Linked DNA regions of Catellatospora sp. TT07R-123. The protein of the gene in region 1 interacts with the protein of each later gene in a pairwise test. Links are inferred from orthologs where the notes say so. Each region holds a gene or a part of one and is shown on either strand. Other genes may lie near its edges.

Evidence for each region. Proteins that work in one complex are often made in the same cells at the same time.
Region 2: the proteins of Cs7R123_RS36905 (region 1) and Cs7R123_RS10490 interact in binary tests that used the Escherichia coli proteins (3 or more experiments, as listed by UniProt). The link is inferred for Catellatospora sp. TT07R-123 from one-to-one orthologs.

The regions. Positions count from the first base shown.
Region 1 is NZ_BNEM01000002.1:3,835,858-3,841,418, reverse strand. Bases 432-4,648 are described here. They hold Cs7R123_RS36905 (multifunctional oxoglutarate decarboxylase/oxoglutarate dehydrogenase thiamine pyrophosphate-binding subunit/dihydrolipoyllysine-residue succinyltransferase subunit), read right to left. Parts: upstream 4,334-4,648; coding sequence 632-4,333; downstream 432-631. Other genes in these bases: Cs7R123_RS36900 (hypothetical protein), read right to left, coding at 4,491-4,648; Cs7R123_RS36910 (DUF6104 family protein), read right to left, coding at 432-537. Outside these bases: Cs7R123_RS36915 (glycosyltransferase family 39 protein), read right to left, coding at 1-306; more of Cs7R123_RS36910, read right to left, coding at 361-431; more of Cs7R123_RS36900, read right to left, coding at 4,649-5,168; Cs7R123_RS36895 (GNAT family N-acetyltransferase), read left to right, coding at 5,248-5,561. UniProt on the Escherichia coli protein: E1 component of the 2-oxoglutarate dehydrogenase (OGDH) complex which catalyzes the decarboxylation of 2-oxoglutarate, the first step in the conversion of 2-oxoglutarate to succinyl-CoA and CO(2).
Region 2 is NZ_BNEM01000001.1:2,476,952-2,481,172, reverse strand. What follows is about bases 360-3,236. They hold Cs7R123_RS10490 (ABC-F family ATP-binding cassette domain-containing protein), read left to right. Parts: upstream 360-937; coding sequence 938-2,536; downstream 2,537-3,236. Other genes in these bases: Cs7R123_RS10485 (hypothetical protein), read right to left, coding at 2,609-3,236; Cs7R123_RS10495 (neutral zinc metallopeptidase), read right to left, coding at 360-786. Outside these bases: more of Cs7R123_RS10495, read right to left, coding at 1-359; more of Cs7R123_RS10485, read right to left, coding at 3,237-3,919; Cs7R123_RS10480 (helix-turn-helix domain-containing protein), read left to right, coding at 4,067-4,221. UniProt on the Escherichia coli protein: Genetic data indicate it may be involved in ribosome assembly or function.

The DNA of each region.
Region 1 (5,561 bases):
CAGGTCGGCCGCGGCGGCGGTGACCGTCCCCGCCGCGATCACCAGGACCAGCGCCGCCCAGGTGGGCAACCGCACCGAGGTGACCAGCACGGCCACCCCGGTCAGCAGCAGCCCGGCCGGGATCATGAGCAGCGCCGAGCTGGGCAGCTCGGGGCGCCAGAAGCCGTACAGGGGCGGGTGCTGGAAGATCCCGTACGGGATGCGCACCCGCGCCGCGCTGTATGCCAGGAACCCGGCCAGCGCGGCCGCCACGGCCGCCATCAGCAGCACGGGCCACAGGCTCAGGGTGCGCGGCCGTCCCGCCACCCTGTCCACGCTAGCCGCCGGGCCGTCCCGCCGGTCGAGGATGGCCGACCCGGCCTACTCCTCGTCGTCGTCCAGGCGGGCGAGCCAGGTGGCGAAGCGCTCGACCGGGATCTCGAACTCCGGGTTGAGGTCGATGAAGTCGCGCAGGCGCTCGGCCAGCCACTCCAGCGTGACCTGCTCATCCCCCCGCCGCTCGACCAGCTCCTCGATCCCGCGATCGGTGAAGTACATCGTGTGCCTCCGGATATGGAGATCGCCGTTTCGGGTCACGGGACGCGTTCTGACTGCGTCCAGTGACCCGAAACGGCGATCATCGCCTAAAGGGTCAGGCCGGGCGCGGGAGCGCCGCCTCGATCAGCGCGGACTGCTCGACGTCGTGGAGCTTGGTGGAGCCCACGGCCGGGGCGGCCGCGGACGGGCGGGAGATGCGGCGCATGCGCACCCCGTCCAGGTGCTCCAGCAGGTTCAGCGCCACGAACGACCAGGCACCCTGGTTGGCCGGTTCCTCCTGCACCCAGCAGAAGTCCTCGGCCGCCGGGTACTTGGCCAGCTCCGCCTTGACCTCCTCGACCGGCAGCGGGTAGAGCTGCTCCAGCCGGATGATCGCGGTGTCGGTGATGCCCCGCTCCTGCCGCGCCTGGACCAGGTCGTAGTAGACCTTGCCCGAGCAGAACAGCACCCGCTTGACCTGCGCCGCGTCCAGCTGCGCGGTCTCGCCCAGCACCGGCTGGAAGGTGCCGGTGGTGAAGTCGGCCACCGAGGACACCGCGAGGCGGTGGCGCAGCAGCGACTTGGGCGTGAACACGACCAGCGGCTTGCGCTTGGGCGACAGGGCCTGGCGGCGCAGCAGGTGGAAGTGGCTGGCGGGCGTCGAGGGGATCGCCACGCGGATGTTGTCCTCGGCGGCGAGCTGGAGCCAGCGCTCGGGGCGGCCGGAGGTGTGGTCCGGGCCCTGGCCCTCGTGCCCGTGCGGCAGCAGCACGACCACGCTGGACTGCTGGCCCCACTTGACCTCGCCGGAGCTGATGAACTCGTCGATCACCGACTGGGCGCCGTTGACGAAGTCGCCGAACTGCGCCTCCCACAGCACCAGCGCGTTGGGGTTCTCGACGGAGTAGCCGTACTCGAAGCCCATCGCGGCGTACTCGCTCAGCAGCGAGTCCTGCACGTGGAAGCGGGCCTCGGGGCTGGCCACGGTGTTGACCGGCAGGAAGTCGCCGCCGGTCAGCGCGTCCACGATCGCGGCGTGGCGCTGCACGAACGTGCCGCGGCGGCTGTCCTGGCCGGACAGGCGCACGGTGACGCCCTGCGAGAGCAGCGAGCCGAACGCCAGGATCTCGCCGAAGCCCCAGTCGATCTCGCCCTCGACCGCCATCTTGGCGCGCTTCTCCAGCAGCTGCTGGATGCGCTTGTGCGGGGTGAAGCCCTCCGGCGGCGAGGTGTGCGCCTCGCCGATGCGGCGGACCAGGTCGGCCGGGACCGCGGTGGCCACGGTCGGCTCGGGCAGCACCTCGCGGGCGCGGGTCAGGCGGCTGGACACCCCGGCGACGGCGTCGCGGGTGGCCTTGAAGACCGTCTCCAGCTGCGTCTGGTAGTCGCGCAGCGCCTCCTCGGCCTGGTCGACGGTGATGTCGCCCCGGCCGATCAGCTCCTCGGTGTAGAGCTTGCGGACCGAGCGCTTGGTGTCGATGATCTTGTACATCAGCGGGTTGGTCATCGACGGGTCGTCGCCCTCGTTGTGCCCGCGGCGGCGGTAGCAGACCAGGTCGATCACGACGTCCTTGTTGAACTCCTGGCGGTAGTCGAAGGCCAGGCGGGCGACGCGGACGACCGACTCGGGGTCGTCGCCGTTGACGTGGAAGATCGGCGCCTGGATCATGCGCGCGACGTCGGTGCTGTACAGCGAGGAGCGGCTGTACTCCGGGGCGGTGGTGAAGCCGACCTGGTTGTTGACGACCACGTGCACGGTGCCGCCGGTGCGGTAGCCGCGCAGCTGGGACAGGTTCAGCGTCTCGGCGACGACCCCCTGGCCCGCGAACGCCGCGTCGCCGTGCACCAGCAGCGGCAGCACGGTGTAACCCTGCAGGCCCAGGTCGAGCCGGTCCTGCTTGGCCCGGACGATGCCCTCCAGCACCGGGTCGACGGCCTCCAGGTGCGACGGGTTGGCCGCCAGCGACACGGTGGTCGTGAAGGCGCCGTCGGGGCTGGTGAACTTGCCGGTCATGCCCAGGTGGTACTTGACGTCGCCGGAGCCCTGCGCGGTCTTCGGGTCGAGGTGCCCCTCGAACTCGCCGAAGATCTTCTCGTACGGCTTGCCGACGATGTTGGCCAGCACGTTGAGGCGGCCGCGGTGGGCCATGCCGATGACGACCTCGTCGAGGCCGCCCTCGGAGGACGCCTGGAGCACCTCGTCCAGCAGCGGGATCAGCGACTCGCCGCCCTCCAGCGAGAACCGCTTCTGGCCGACGTACTTGGTCTGGAGGAACGTCTCGAACGCCTCGGCGGCGTTGAGCCGGCCCAGCACGTGCTTCTGCTCCTCCGACGTGGGCTTGGTGTACTTCTGCTCCACGCGCGTCTGGATCCAGTGGCGCTCCTCCGGGTCGGAGATGTGCATGTACTCCACGCCGACGCGGCGGCAGTAGGAGTCGCGCAGCACGCCCAGGATGTCGCGCAGCTTCATCGTGTCCTTGCCGGCGAAGCCGCCGACCGGGAACGAGCGGTCCAGGTCCCACAGGGTCAGCCCGTGCTCGCGGACGTCGAGGTCCGGGTGCTTGCGGATGTGGAACTCCAGCGGGTCGGTGTCGGCCATCAGGTGGCCGCGGACCCGGTAGGAGTGGATCAGCTCGATGACCCGCGCGGCCTTGTCGATCTGGCCCTCGGAGGTGTGCGCGATGTCCCGGATCCAGCGGACCGGCTCGTACGGGATGCGCAGCGCGGTGAAGATCTCGTCGTAGAAGCCGTGCTCGCCGAGCAGCAGCTCGTGCATGACCTTCAGGAACTCGCCGGACTGGGCGCCCTGGATGACCCGGTGGTCGTAGGTGCTGGTCAGCGAGATGATCTTGCTGACGGCCATGTCGGCCAGCTGGGCGTCGCTCATGCCGGAGAACGGCGCCGGGTACTCCATCGCGCCGACGCCGATGATGGCGCTCTGGCCCTGCATCAGGCGCGGGATCGAGTGCACCGTGCCGATGCCGCCCGGGTTGGTCAGCGAGATGGTGGTCCCGCTGTAGTCGTCCATGGTCAGCTCGTTCTTGCGGGCGCGCCGGACCACGTCCTCGTACGCCTGCCAGAACTGGCGGAAGTCCATGGTCTCGCACGTCTTGATCGACGGCACCACGAGCGTGCGCGAGCCGTCGGGCTTGGCCAGGTCGATGGCGATGCCCAGGTTCACGTGCGCGGGCACGACCATCGCGGGCTTGCCGTTGTTCTGGCCGAAGTGGTTGTTCAGCTCCGGGTGCATGGCCAGCGCCCGGACCAGGGCGTACCCGATCAGGTGGGTGAAGCTGACCTTGCCGCCGCGACCGCGCTGCAGGTGATTGTTGATCACGATGCGGTTGTCCGACAGCAGCTTCGCCGGGACGGCGCGCACGCTGGTCGCGGTGGGCACCTCCAGCGAGGCGTCCATGTTCTCGACGATCTTGGCGGCGATGCCGCGCAACGGCACGATCGTGGTGCCGGCGGGCTCGGCCGGGGCCGCGGCCTTCGGCGCGGCGGCCTTCTCGACCGGCTTGGCCTGCACCGGGGCGGCCTGCGCGGGGGCCGGGGCGGCGGGCTGGGCGGCCGGGGCGGCGGGCTGCGCGGGCGCGGCGGCCTTGGCGGCGGGCTTCGCGCTCGCGGGCGCCGCGCCGTCGGCCGGCTTGTAGTCGGCGAAGAAATCGTGCCAGGCGGGATCGACGCTGGTGGGATCGGCGAGGTACCGCTGGTACATCTCCTCCACGATCCACTCGTTCGGGCCGAAGCTCGCGAGCGGGTTGTCCTGCACTGAGCGACCGCTTGGGCCGGTGCCCGAGCTCTGCTGGGTCGACACGGGTACTTTCGCCTCTTCCGCATGTCTTTAACGAGTACTCAGAAAACCGCGTCCCAGGCTACGCGCTGCCGTACGCCCGAGCACGGGCGGCAGGCCTCCGTGTCGCATGACACAGTCCCGACAGCCGGGATCGCGGGCGCACCGGGGTGAATGTGTGCTACGCCACCGCGATCCAGGTGGCCTCGGCGCGGGCGAGCAGGGCGCCGGTGGCGGCGTACAGCGAGGTGCGGACCAGCGCCTTGCGCCCCTCGCGCCGCACCAGGGCGCCCGTCACGACGCACTCGTCGTCCGGCTCCGGCAGCGCGTCGACCACCGCGGCCATCCGGCCCAGCACGAACGGCTGCGCGGCAGTGAGCACCGTCCAGCCGCCGGGGCAGTCCAGCGCCGCCCACACCACCGGCACGGACACCTGCGGCGGCATCGTGAACGCCGCCGCGGTGCGGCCGTCCGGCAGCGGGCCGGGGAAGATCCGCAGGCCGTCGGCCCGCTGCGGGCTGCACACGTAGCAGGTGGGGAAGGGGTGGCCGGCGTGGCCGGGGTAGCGGCCGGTCGCGGCGAGCGCCTCGGTGCGGCTCACCGGCGGCACCGGCTCGATCTCCGCGGTGCGTACCGCCGCCGTCGCCACCAGCAGCCCGCCCTCGTCGCGCACCGCCCAGCCGCCGTCCTCGGCGGTCACGGCCAGCGGCACGCCCACCGGCGGCGGCTGCCGCAGCGTCACCTCGACGGTCCCGCCGGGCGCGGCCACCTTCTCGGCCACGAGTCCGCTGGTCCAGCCGCCGTTGCCCGTGGCGGGCGGCCCGGTGCGATCGGCGTCGATCACGATGTGCTCGGTCATGCCCATAAGCCTTTCACTCTTCACGTGCCCGTCACCCATCGCAGGTACAGGCTTTATCCAGCGCTTCTACACAATGCACATGACGCAGATGTTGTTGACCGCAGCCCCTACGGGCTACTCCGCGTTGATCGCGGGAGATGCGGCGACGGTGGAGGCGGCCCAGCGGCTGCGCTACCGCGTGTTCGCCGAAGAGATGGGTGCCCAGCTCGACCCGAGCGGGCTCGACCAGGACGAGTTCGACGCCTACTGCGACCACCTGGTGGTGCGCGAGGACCGCACTGGCGAGGTCGTCGGCACGTACCGGCTGCTGCCGCCGCAGCGGGCGATCTGGCTGGGCCGCCGCTACGGCGACAGCGAGTTCGACCTCACCTCGCTGCTGGTGCTGCGCGACCA
Region 2 (4,221 bases), on another replicon or contig:
GTTGGCCCACACCCCGGCGTAGCAGTCGGCCTGGAGCTCCATCGCGACCGAGTAGCGGTTGGCGTTGGACGGGTCGCGCTGCTGGGCGCGGCGCACCTGGGCCTCGGTGCCGGTCAGGGTCTGGATGTGGTGGCCGTACTCGTGGGCGAGCACGTACGCCTGGGCGAACTGGCCCTTGGCGCCGAACCGGCTGGCCAGCTCGTTGTAGAAGGCCAGGTCGATGTACACGTGGTTGTCGCCGGGGCAGTAGAACGGGCCGACGCCGGAGGTGGCCGGGCCGCACGCGGTGTTGACCGAGCCGGTGAAGTACCGCGTGGTCGCCTTCTGGTACGGCTGGCCGAAGTACTGCGGCATCGCGCTCTGCCAGTAGTTCTGGATCGAGTTGATGTAGAGCAGGTTGCGGCAGGCCGCGTCGTTGAAGCGGTCGGGGTTGTCCTTGCCGCACTTGGTGGCCAGGTCCCCGGTGGCGCCCGTGTCGCCGGGCTGCTTCTGGGTGGCGGGCTGCTCGACCCCGCCGAGACCGCTGAAGATGCCGGAACCGCCGCCGGTGCACAGCAGGATGCCCACGCACAGCGCCCCGACCAGCAGCACCACCATGCCGATCTTGCTACGCAGCAGGCTGGGCAGCAGGGCGCCCAGGCAACCGGCACCGGCGCCGCCCATGCCGCCGCCTCCGCCGCCGCCCATGGGTGGGAAGTTGAAGCCGCCTCCGCCGCCTCCGCCGCCCTGCCCACGCATGTCCTCGACCTGGGACGGGTCGAGTTCGGCGTTTTCATTGATGCTCACGTTGGCCAGCCTAAGCATGTTTGTGGGCAATTACACCCAAATCATGGCGTCGAACGGCCAAATGCCGTGGCAGGCATGGTCGGCACCCCCGGTAGAATGGGTTCCTCGTTCCCTGTGCCACCCGGTGGCCGCCCCCGACCTGGGAGAGATCATGATCACGGCCACCGGCCTGGAACTGCGCGCAGGCGCGCGCATCCTCCTGGGGGAGACCGCTCTGCGGGTCCAGCCCGGCGACCGCATCGGCCTCGTCGGCCGCAACGGTGCCGGCAAGACCACCACCCTGAAGGTGCTCGCAGGGGAGGGCTCGCCCTACGCGGGGCTGGTCGACCGGCGCGGACCCGTCGGCTACCTGCCGCAGGACCCGCGCACCGGCGACCTCGAGATCACCGCCGCCGACCGGGTGCTGTCCGCCCGCGGCCTGGACGTGCTGCGCAACGAGATGAAGGCCCTGGAGGGCCGCCTCGCCGAGGACGACAAGTTCATGCGGCGCTACGGGCAGCTGGAGGACCAGTTCTCCGCCCTCGGCGGATACGGTGCCGAGTCCGAGGCCGCCCGCATCTGCGCGAACCTCGGCCTGCCCGACCGCGTCCTCGCCCAGACCCTGGGCACCCTCTCCGGCGGCCAGCGCCGCCGCATCGAGCTGGCCCGGATCCTGTTCCGCGACGCCACCGAGACCGGCGGCGGCATCCTGCTGCTCGACGAGCCGACCAACCACCTCGACGCCGACTCCATCACCTGGCTGCGCAGCTTCCTCAGCGGCCACAAGGGCGGCCTGGTGGTCATCTCCCACGACGCCTCACTGCTGGACGCCGTGGTCAACAAGGTGTGGTATCTCGACGCGAACCGCGCCGTGGTCGACAGCTACAACATGGGCTGGAAGACCTACCTTGAGGCGCGCGAGACCGACGAGCGCCGCCGCAAGCGCGAGCGCGCCAACGCCGAGAAGAAGGCCGGCGCCCTGATGGCGCAGGCCGACAAGCTGCGTGCCAAGGCCACCAAGACCATCGCCGCGCAGAACATGGCCAAGCGCGCCGAGAAGATGATCTCCGGGCTGGACGAGGTGCGCGCCGCCGACAAGGTGGCCAAGGTGCGCTTCCCCACCCCGGCCGCCTGCGGCAAGACGCCGCTGACGGCGGAGGGGCTGTCGAAGTCGTACGGCTCGCTGGAGATCTTCACCGACGTCAACGTCGCGGTCGACCGCGGCTCGCGCGTGGTCATCCTGGGCCTCAACGGCGCGGGCAAGACCACCCTGCTGCGCATGCTCGCGGGCATGCTGGAGCCCGACACCGGCGAGGTGAAGGCCGGTCACGGCCTGCGGCTGGGCTACTACGCCCAGGAGCACGAGACGCTGGACGTCGAGCGGACCATCCTCGACCACATGCGCTCGGCCGCGCCGGAGCAGACCGACACCGAGCTGCGCCGCATCCTGGGCGCGTTCCTGTTCAGCGGCGACGACGTGGACAAGCCCGCGGGCGTGCTGTCCGGCGGGGAGAAGACCCGGCTGGCGCTGTCGACGCTGGTCTGCTCGGGCGCGAACGTGCTGCTGCTCGACGAGCCCACCAACAACCTCGACCCGGTCAGCCGCGAGCAGGTGCTCGACGCGATCGCCCGATACCCCGGGGCGATCGTCCTGGTCACCCACGACCCGGGCGCCGTCTCGGCGCTCAAGCCAGACCGCGCCATCCTCCTGCCCGACGGCGACGAGGACGCCTGGTCCGACGACCTGCTCGAACTCGTCGAACTCGCCTGACCTGAGTGTTAAGAAGGGCACCTGCTACATCGCAAAGCGATGAGAAGGTGCCCTTCCTTTCGTCGGGCGGCGCTACCAGGGCGTGGACAGGACCGCCTCGATGACCATCGCGGACAGGGCGCCTACGGCGACCAGGATCAGCGGGGCGGGCACCGGGTTCCCGCCGGGGCGTTCAGGAGCCACCGCGGCGATCGTCAGCCAGGGGAAGTACGGCAGCCACGCGTGCTCGATCCCGCCGCGCGCCAGCCCGGCCCCGATCGAGAACAGCACCGCCGCCGCGGCGCCCACCAGGAACGGCCAGCCAGGGGTGTTGCGCACCTTGCGCAGGCTCGCGTACAGCGGCGGCCCGGCGGCCAGCAGCAGCGCGCACACGCTGATCAGGCTCCACCACAGCACCGAGCGGTGCGGCTCGATGCGCTGGTTGAAATCGTCGTAGGCGGCGCCCAGCCCGTCGGTCCAGGCGAAGCCCAGCGTCGCCGCCCCGAGCACCGGCAGCAGCGCGCCCAGCCCGCTGAACAGGTTCAGGGCGGCCCGGCGGCGCGCGAAGTACAGGCACACCACCGACAGCCCGAGCCACGCCGCGGCGTACGAGAACAGCGCCGCCACGCCGAGCAGCAGCCCGGCCAGCACCGCCCACAGCGCCGCGCGCCAGCCGTGCCGCCGGGTGGCCCGCACCCCGGCCAGCGTCATCGCCGCCCCGATGGCGGCCACGACGGCGTCCATCGACACCGCCACCCACACCGCGTACGGCGCGAGCATCAGCACCGGCGCGTACGCCCGCGCGGTCTGCTCGCCGCCCATGTCGCGCACCGCGGCCAGGATCAGCGGCACCGACAGCGCCCCGACCGCGGTCACCAGCAGTGCCAGCGTGAGGTGGCTGCTGACCCCGAGCCGCTGCACCGCCCACAGCAGCAGCACCGGCGCGGGCGGGTGCCCGCGGGTGGCGCTGGTGTGCTCGGCCGAGCGGCTGGTGAACGTGCTCAGGTAGCCCAGCGGGTCGTCGCCGACCTCCTGCACGTCGCCCAGGTAGCTGTCCGGCGACAGCGAACGGGTGAATCCGTCCGCGCCGTCGACCAGGGCCAGCGCGGCCGCCCAGGCGAACATCGCGACCGCCGAGCCGACGCTGACCGACCACCACGGCAGTCGATGCAGCCAACCGCGCCAGGCGGCCACCAGGACGGCGCCGGCGACCACCGGCGCGAGCATCGACAGTGGGGAGATCGTGAGTCGGTAGCTGCCGAGAAACGGTGCGCTGGCGGTGCCGAGCCGTGCCCCGGCGCGCACCGCCACCCAGGTCACGAGCAGGCCGGCGCCGGCCAGCAGCGCCCAGCCCAACAGGTCGCGCCACTGTCGGACGCGGTCGCTCGGGGGTTCAGCGGTCATGGCGCCATACGCTATATGCGGGCTATCGGGTACCCGACAGCACCTTGCGTGTCGGTTGGCATGGAATTGATATCTAGCGCATGATCGTCGGAGGCGGTCTAATAGGTGAGACCGCAACCGCATCGTCCGGGACGTGAGGAAGTCAACATGGCAGCCACCGGTACAGCTACCGCCACCGAGAAGGGTCGCCGGATCGTCGGCACCGAACGCCAGACGCTCGCCAAGGACCTCGTGAAGCGCTACACGTCGGGTGAGAGCATCCGCGCGCTGGCAGCGTCTACTGGTCGCTCGTACGGGTTCAT